Regions from separate parts of the Burkholderia sp. MSh2 genome, predicted to be linked through region 2. Evidence: predicted binding sites of a transcription regulator. Region 2 holds the regulator's gene; the other holds the start of a gene.
The links. The regulator HrcA, encoded in region 2, represses chaperone genes, less so after heat shock. The targets are predictions, from matches to a motif close to TTAGCACTCNNNNNNNNNGAGTGCTAA.
Positions count from the first base shown of each region.

Region 1: groES (co-chaperone GroES) is a predicted target of HrcA. The motif match lies at 2,420-2,446, and genes of this name have one in related genera.

Region 1 is NZ_JPGM01000065.1:1,921-6,325, reverse strand. Features, by position in the region: gene GQ57_RS31020 (hypothetical protein) at 1-256, shown strand, start outside; gene groL (chaperonin GroEL) at 366-2,006, opposite strand; gene groES (co-chaperone GroES) at 2,053-2,346, opposite strand; gene GQ57_RS31005 (response regulator transcription factor) at 3,090-3,860, opposite strand.
Region 2 is NZ_JPGM01000008.1:118,134-122,538, forward strand. Features, by position in the region: gene GQ57_RS07030 (RNA-binding S4 domain-containing protein) at 1-390, opposite strand, end outside; gene GQ57_RS43280 (hypothetical protein) at 1-11, shown strand, start outside; gene hemH (ferrochelatase) at 395-1,459, opposite strand; gene hrcA (heat-inducible transcriptional repressor HrcA) at 1,609-2,631, opposite strand; gene GQ57_RS07045 (NAD kinase) at 2,763-3,665, shown strand; gene recN (DNA repair protein RecN) at 3,685-4,405, shown strand, end outside.

The DNA of each region.
Region 1 (4,405 bases), on a different contig from region 2:
GCCGATTGACGGCAAGTTTGTGGCCCAAGATTACTACTCGCCCTGCAATTCGAGCGGCACCGTATCGTTCCCGGACGGCAGCTCGGCGAGGTGGCGCGTTTATTCCAGCGGCACCGCGTCACTGACATGGGCATCGAACGGCGCCACGGCCTATCTCTACAACGGCCGCAACAACGGCTGGCACGACCCATTCGCGTGCAGTTATGGTCTTCACGATGAAGACGACGATGCTTCGTGCTACCTGCCGGGGTTCTGATTCCGATCGCCCGGCGCACACATAAAAAAAGACCCGCATCGCTGCGGGTCTTTTCTTTTGGCTGGAACGCGCATTGCTGCGCGCTCCGGACACCTTCGACCGAAGTCGATTACATGTCCATGCCCATGCCGCCCATGCCGCCCGGCATGCCGCCCGGCATCGGTGCATCTTCCTTCGGCAGTTCAGCAACAGCTGCGTCCGTCGTCAGCAGCAGGCCTGCAACCGAAGCTGCGTTCTGCAGTGCGGTGCGCGTGACCTTGGTCGGGTCGACGACGCCGGCTTCGACCATGTCGACGTACTCGCCCGTTGCTGCGTTGTAGCCGTAGTTGCCCTTGCCTGCAGCAACTGCCGCCACCACGACGCTGGCTTCTTCGCCGCCGTTCGTGACGATCTGGCGCAGCGGCTCTTCCATTGCGCGCAGCACGATCTTGATGCCGGCGTTCTGGTCGGCGTTCAGGCCGGTCAGGCCTGCGATCGCGGTGCGAGCGCGGATCAGCGCAACACCGCCGCCTGCCACGATGCCTTCTTCAACAGCTGCGCGCGTTGCGTGCAGTGCGTCTTCGACACGTGCCTTCTTTTCCTTCATTTCGACTTCGGTCGCAGCGCCGACCTTGATCACTGCCACGCCGCCGGCCAGCTTGGCCACGCGCTCTTGCAGCTTTTCACGGTCGTAGTCCGACGTCGCTTCTTCGATTTGCGCGCGCACTTGCTTCACGCGTGCTTCGATGTTCACGGCTTCGCCTGCGCCGTCGATGATCGTCGTGTTTTCCTTACCCACTTCGATGCGCTTCGCCTGGCCCAGTTCTGCCAGCGTTGCCTTTTCGAGCGTCAGGCCGGTTTCTTCCGCGACGACCTGACCGCCGGTCAGGATCGCGATGTCTTCCAGCATCGCCTTGCGACGATCGCCGAAGCCCGGCGCCTTGACCGCAACGGTCTTCAGGATGCCGCGGATGTTGTTCACGACCAGCGTCGCGAGCGCTTCGCCTTCGACGTCTTCAGCGATGATCAGCAGCGGACGGCCAGCCTTCGCGACTTGCTCGAGCACCGGCAGCAGATCACGGATGTTCGACACCTTCTTGTCGTGCAGCAGCACGAACGGGTTGTCGAGGACGGCAACTTGCTTGTCCGGGTTGTTGATGAAGTACGGCGACAGGTAGCCGCGGTCGAATTGCATGCCTTCGACGACGTCGAGTTCGTCAGCCAGCGACTTGCCGTCTTCGACGGTGATCACGCCTTCCTTGCCGACCTTGTCCATCGCTTCAGCGATACGATCGCCGATCGACGAATCGCTGTTCGCCGAGATCGAGCCGACCTGTGCGATTTCCTTGTTCGTCGTGCACGGCTTGCTGATCTTCTTCAGCTCTTCGACAGCCGCTGCGACTGCCTTGTCGATGCCGCGCTTCAGGTCCATCGGGTTCATGCCCGATGCGACGTACTTCATGCCTTCGCGAACGATCGATTGCGCGAGGACGGTTGCCGTCGTCGTGCCGTCGCCTGCGTTGTCGCTGGTCTTGGAAGCCACTTCCTTGACCATTTGCGCGCCCATGTTCTGGAGCTTGTCCTTCAGCTCGATTTCCTTCGCGACCGACACACCGTCCTTGGTGACCGTCGGGCCGCCGAAGCTGCGCTCGAGCACCACGTTGCGGCCCTTCGGACCCAGCGTGACCTTGACTGCGTTGGCGAGAATGTTCACGCCTTCGACCATCTTCGAACGGGCGGAATCGCCGAATACGACGTCTTTAGCTGCCATCTTCTAACTCCTTGAATTCTTGGGAATATGTACCGTCGGAGGACGCTTACTTGGCGTTGACCACGGCCATGATGTCTTCTTCGCGCATGACCAGCAGTTCCTGGCCGTCGACCTTGACGGTCTGGCCAGCGTACTTGCCGAACAGGACGCGATCGCCGACCTTCACGTCGAGTGCGATCGGTGCGCCCTTGTCGTCACGCTTGCCCGGGCCGATGGCCAGGACTTCGCCCTGGTCCGGCTTTTCAGCAGCGGCGTCGGGGATCACGATGCCCGAGGCGGTCTTGGTTTCCTGATCCAGGCGCTTGACGATCACGCGATCGTGCAAAGGACGAAGGTTCATATTCACTCCTCTCTTGACTGAGATTGAAGAACGCTTAGGGAATCTGCCCGGCTTATCGCCCGGCAGAGAATTGTTAGCACTCTCGTGCAGCGAGTGCTAATTATATGGACGGGTTTTGACAAATTCAAGAAGGGGGAAGCGGAGGAATTTTCAGGGCGCCAGGGAACGCTCGACCCCGAACCTTGCGCGCGGGGGACAAGCCTTGACACGGCATGAAAGAGTCAGGAAAAACAACAACTTAGAAATAATTCGGTTCGGCAACGGCCCGACCGGAAGGATACCGGGCGTCGCGTGCGCGACCCGTCGCCGCGGCCATGCGGCCTGGGCAGCCACACTCAGGGGATTCCCGGACACCCCGGGCAAACCAGGTTCGAATAAATGAGGGTCGGCAACATAATCGCGCTCACGGCGCAGGCAGCCGGTCACGATGGCGTCGTGCCAGGATCGGAGCAGTTTGTCGCCCTTGCGCCTCGCGACCGACGCATGAAAGCTCGCCGCTACCGGTCGTCCATTCGCGGGAATGGGTAGCCATCCATCCGTTGCGGGGCCGACGGGCTGCCGGGCGAGGAGCAACCCGCCACAAACGCCAACCATTGGCAGCATGCCTGAAATGCCGTGCCGTACGAGGGCTGCGCGCCCACCCTCTTCATGACTTCCGGCGCATCAACGTCAAACGTGCTGCGCCCGCGAACGCCAGCCACCGTCGTCGCGACGGTGGCTGTTGCGCCCGTCATCTGTTTTTTCTAAAGCAGGCCAGCCGCACTCCCGCCGGAAATCGCACGCTGCGCAAACTGGCCGGGAACGGCGCAATTGTCCGCCATCAAATGCTCGTCGATCATGTCGAGCCGATAGCCGTGCGTATATACGGCGTTCAATTGCATTCCGTTTTCGGGTCGAAGCGCCAATTTTTGCCGAAGCCGATAGATGTGCGTGTCGAGGCTGCGTGACGATCCATCCAGCGTTCGCCCCCACGCCAGCGTCGACAATGAATCCCGAGAGACCACGTTGCCGAGATTGCCGAACAGGCAGCATGCCAGCGCATATTCCTTGGCGGTCAGGTCGACGACTTTGCCGTGCAGGGTTATCGTGCGCAAAAGCGGATTCAGCACGTATGCCCCAACCTCGATTCTGCTGTCGGATTTTTTATTCCGGCCATTTCGACGCAGCAATGCATTGACCCGGGCCACCAGTTCGATCTCGCGAAAAGGCTTGCCGATGTACTCGTCGGCCCCCGCGTCCAGTGCGGCGGCGATATCCGCCTCGAGTGTTCTCGCAGCCAAAAACAGCACGATGGGCTCGTCACCGAGATGGGCGCGAATCCAGTGCAACAGGTTCAAGCCATTGGCATCCGGAATGCGCCAGTCGAGCACCACCAGCTCCACGGCCTTCTGTCTCAGGAACTGAACGGCACGCGCACTATCGCAAGCCAGCGAAATTTCACGATTTGATCCTCGCAGCGCTTGTTGAAATGCTGACGCCTGCCCCGGATCCCCTTCCACCAACAAGATACTCATAACACCCCCAGCCTTCATCGACCCAATCAATTTCAAATGCCTGGAATCAATCGACCCACCCCGCCAACACCGTGTTTTTCGAATATGTGTCGAGCGATTGAAACCGTTCATGATTCAACGTCAATTCGCGAGTGCCGGATGCGATTTCAACGAAACCGCATTCACCGGGATTGAAGAGGCCATATCGGCCGATGTTATTAGTGTCCTGATATCAGATCGCGAACATACGCTGCCATCTCCGTTGGTGCTGCCCCGAATCGGCTTTGACCCTGGAAAGCTTCCAGGGACGCAAATTCCCTGACAGACGCCAACAGACCGCCAAGCGCCTGGGCCCCTCAATCTGCGGCATCCAGACGCCCCACGCCCCGATCAACGAAAAAACGGATCTGGCGATGCGGTGCCCGCCCGATTTCCATTCGCCACCCGAGGCATGTTAATTGGATATTACTGACATATCAGTAGGATGTCAAGATGCTTGCACAAAATCAAGGCAAGGGCACGCTGCCGCACCGGCCCTTTTAGCTACAAGTTGAAAACAGGGGGCG
Region 2 (4,405 bases):
TCTGTCGATGATGCGGCGATCCCGCTTCGTCGGCCGGCCGTGCAGCTCGGCTGCCGGCTCGCGATACGTGCGGCGCCGCTCCAGCTCGGCGAGCCGCGCGGCCCGCCCCGCTGCCGTTTCCTCGTAAAGCGTCTGCGCGACGCTCGCGGGCCCGCGCAGGTCGCACACGCCCAGCACGGCAATGTGCCAGACGATACCGTCGATCGCAATCTCGACCTGGTCGCCGACCCGCACCTCCTTCGCCGGCTTGACCGCCGCGCCGCCGATCTTCACGTGCCCCTTGTCGACCGCGTCGGTCGCGAGCGAACGCGTCTTGAAGAACCGGGCCGCCCACAGCCATTTGTCGATGCGCAGCTTCGCGCCCGGTTCGGTCGAAATCCTGTAGTTCATCGCGTCAGCTCACGGTTTCGGGCTGCACCGTCCTGACGGGCCAGCCCTGCAGATTCTCGGCGACGATCTCCCCGAGCGCACCGATCCACGCCGACGCGCCGTTCAGGCACGGAATGCGGTGGAACGACTTGCCGCCGCCGGCGAGGAACTCGTCGCGCACTTCCATTCCGATTTCCTCGATCGTTTCGAGGCAATCGGCCGTGAAACCAGGACAGAACACGTCGGCCCGCCGCACGCCGGCCTCGCCGAACTCGCGCAGCGTCGGCGCCGTGTACGGCTGCAGCCATTCGGCCTTGCCGAAGCGGGACTGGAACGTGACGCGGCATTCGGTCGTCGACAGCCCGAGCGCGGCCATCAGCAGCGCGCCCGTCTGCTGGCACTGGTCGTGATACGGATCGCCGAGATCGAGCGTGCGCTTCGGCACGCCGTGGAAGCTCAGCACGAGCTTGTCGCCGGCCGCGAAGTCGGGCCGGCCATGCTGCGCCCAGTAATGGCGCACCTGCTCGGCGAGGGCGTGGAGATAGGCCGGATGGTCGGCGTAGTGCCGCACCGTGCGCACCTCGGGCTGGTTGCGCATGCGCGCGAGCGCCTCGAACGCGGCGTCGAAGGCGGTAGCCGTGGTCGACGCCGAGTATTGCGGATACATCGGCATCAGCAGCACGCGCTCGACACCCGCGCGCTTGAACTGGGCAAGCGCCTGGGCAATGTTCGGGCTGCCGTAGCGCATCGCATAGTCGACCAGCACGTGATAGCCGTTCGACGCGAGCAGGTGCCGCACGCTGTCGGTCTGCCGCTCGGTGTGCACGCGCAGCGGCGAGCCCTCGGGCATCCAGACGGCCGCGTATTTCTTCGCGGACGCGCGGCCGCGCAGCGGCAGGATCAGCGTGCGCAGCAACACCTGCCAGATGGCCTGCGGAATCTCGACGACGCGCGGATCCGACAGGAATTCGGCCAGATAGCGCCGCACCGCACGCGGCGTGGGCGCATCGGGCGTGCCGAGATTGATCAGCAGCACACCGATGCGATGGGCGGCCGCGGTACTCGAAGGCGGCTCAAGATCGAAACGCATGGGCAAGAACGTGCTCGGGGCACGGAACCGGACGGCCCTCAATTATAGCGGGCTGCCTCGCACAGGTCGGCTGGCCGTTCGGCCGACTGCCGGCGCATGCGCCGCCGCGGCACGATGACGGGGCGGGATCGGGCATGCGCCCGGCCGCGCTACTGCTGGCTCAGGGTCAGCGACAGCAGGCGCGCGGTGATGTCGACGATCGGTATCACGCGGTTGTACGCCATGCGGGTCGGGCCGATCACGCCGAGCGTGCCGACGATCTGCCCGTTCACCTCGTAAGGCGCGGTGACGACGCTCATTTCCTCGATCGGCACGAGCGTCGATTCGCCGCCGATGAAGATCTGCACGCCCTGGGCGTGGCTCGACACGTCGAGCAATTGCAGGAGGCCCGTCTTTTGGTCGAATACGTCGAACAGCTTGCGCAGCCGCGCCATGTCGGACGACAGATCCGCCACCTCGAGCAGGTTGCGCTCGCCGGAAATCAGCACGGTGTCCTCGGTGTCGGGCACCTCGGTGCTGGCCGTCACGGCCGCGTGCATCAGCGCGGTCATGTCGCCGCGCAACTGGTCGATCTCGTCGCGCAGGCGGCGGCGCACCTCGTCGAACGACAGGCCGGCGAAATGCGCGTTGATGTAGTTGGACGCCTCGGTCAGCTGCGACGGCGAGTAGTCGCGCGGCGTCGCGAGCATCCGGTTCTGCACGTCGCCCTCGGGCGTGACGATGATCAGCAGGATGCGCTTGTCCGACAGGCGCATGAACTCGATCTGCTTGAACACGTGGCTGCGGCGCGGCGTCAGCACGACGCCCGCGAACTGCGACAGGTTCGACAGCACGCTCGCGGCGGCCGCGACCACCCGCTGCTGCGGCTCGCCGGCCTGCAGCGTGTTCTGCACCTGCCGCGCGACGGCCTCGGCGTCGATCGGCGCCTCGACCGTCAGCATCGTGTCGACGAACAGCCGGTAGCCGCGCGGCGTCGGCACGCGGCCGGCCGACGTGTGCGGGCTCGACACGAGGCCGAGCTCCTCCAGGTCGGACATCACGTTGCGGATCGTCGCCGGGCTCAGTTCGAGCCCGGAGTAACGGGACAACGTGCGCGATCCGACTGGCTGACCGTCGGCGATATACCGTTCGATCAGGGTTTTCAGGAGGGTTCGTGCGCGAGGATCTAGCATGGTGGAAAATTTTAGCGCAACCTCGCGACCGCGGCGAGTGGCGTCGGCCACCGTTGTGCGGGCCGGCCCGATCCGGCCCCACGGGTGCGCCACCGGTTCTTTTCGTCAACGAGCTATGGTGTAATGCCGGCATGAAAACCGGCAATCAGTTCAACACCGTCGCGCTCGTCGGCCGAAGCAATACGCCCAATATCGCCGAGCCGCTCGCCACGCTGGCCGCCTGCGTCGCCAGGCGGGGCTTCGAGGTCGTCTTCGAAGCCGAGACGGCGCGCGAGATCGGCATCACCGGCTACCCGGCGCTGACCCCGGCCGAAATCGGGGCGCGCGCCGACGTGGCGGTCGTGCTGGGCGGGGACGGAACGATGCTCGGCATCGGCCGTCAGCTCGCGCCGTACAAGACGCCGTTGATCGGGATCAACCACGGGCGGCTCGGCTTCATCACCGACATCGCGGCGGCCGACATGCAGGCGCTCGTCCCGGTGATCCTGTCGGGCAAGTTCGAGCGCGAGGAGCGCGCGCTGCTCGAAGCCCGGATCATGCGCGACGGCGAACCGATCTACCACGCCATCGCCTTCAACGACGTCGTCGTGAACCGCAGCGGCGTCTCCGGGATGGTCGAGCTGCGCGCGTCGGTCGACGGCCGGTACATGTACAACCAGCGTTCCGACGGCCTGATCGTCGCCACGCCGACCGGCTCGACCGCCTACGCGCTGTCGTCGGCCGGCCCGATCCTCCATCCGCAGCTGGCGGGCATCGTGCTCGTGCCGATCGCGCCGCACGCGCTGTCGAACCGGCCCATCGTGCTGCCCGACGATTCGAAGATCGCGATCCAGATCGTCGCCGGGCGCGACGTGAACGTGAACTTCGACATGCAGTCGTTCACGTCGCTCGAACTGAACGACACGATCGAGGTACGCCGCTCGAAGCACACCGTGCCATTCCTGCACCCGATCGGCTACAGCTACTACGCGACGCTGCGCAAGAAGCTGCACTGGAACGAACACGCCTCGAACGAAGACGACAAGGCGTCCTGACGCCGCCCCGCCCGACACCATGCTCCGCCACCTCTCGATCCGCGACTTCGTCATCGTCGCCGCGCTCGATCTCGAATTCGACAGCGGCTTTTCCGTCTTTTCCGGCGAAACCGGCGCCGGGAAATCGATCCTGATCGACGCCCTTGCCCTCGCGCTCGGCGAGCGCGCCGACGCGAGCGTCGTGCGCAACGGCTGCGGCCGCGCCGACATCACCGCCGAATTCACGCCGCACGACCGCGTCGCGCGCTGGCTCGACGAACACGCGTTCGACACCGAGGACACCGTGATGCTGCGTCGCGTGATCGACGCCAACGGCCGCTCGCGCGCGTTCATCAACGGCACCAGCGCGACGCTCGCGCAGCTGCGCGAGCTCGGCGAGATGCTCGTCGACATCCACGGCCAGCACGCGCACCAGTTGCTGATGCGGCCGGACGCGCAGCGCGAGCTGTTCGACACGCACGCGGGGCTCGTCGCCGATGCCGCGAACGTCGCGCGCGCGTGGCGCGTATGGCGCGACGCGACGCAAGCGATCGACGCCGCGAAGGCCCACGAGCGCGAATTGCAGCTCGAGCGCGAAAAGCTCGCGTGGCAGCTCGCCGAGCTCGACAAGCTCGCGCCGCAGCCCGGCGAATGGGACGAAATCAGCAACGAGCACAAGCGCCTGTCGCATTCGGCGAACCTGATCGACGGCGTGCGCGGCGCACTCAACGCCCTGTCCGAGTCCGACGACGCGATGCTCG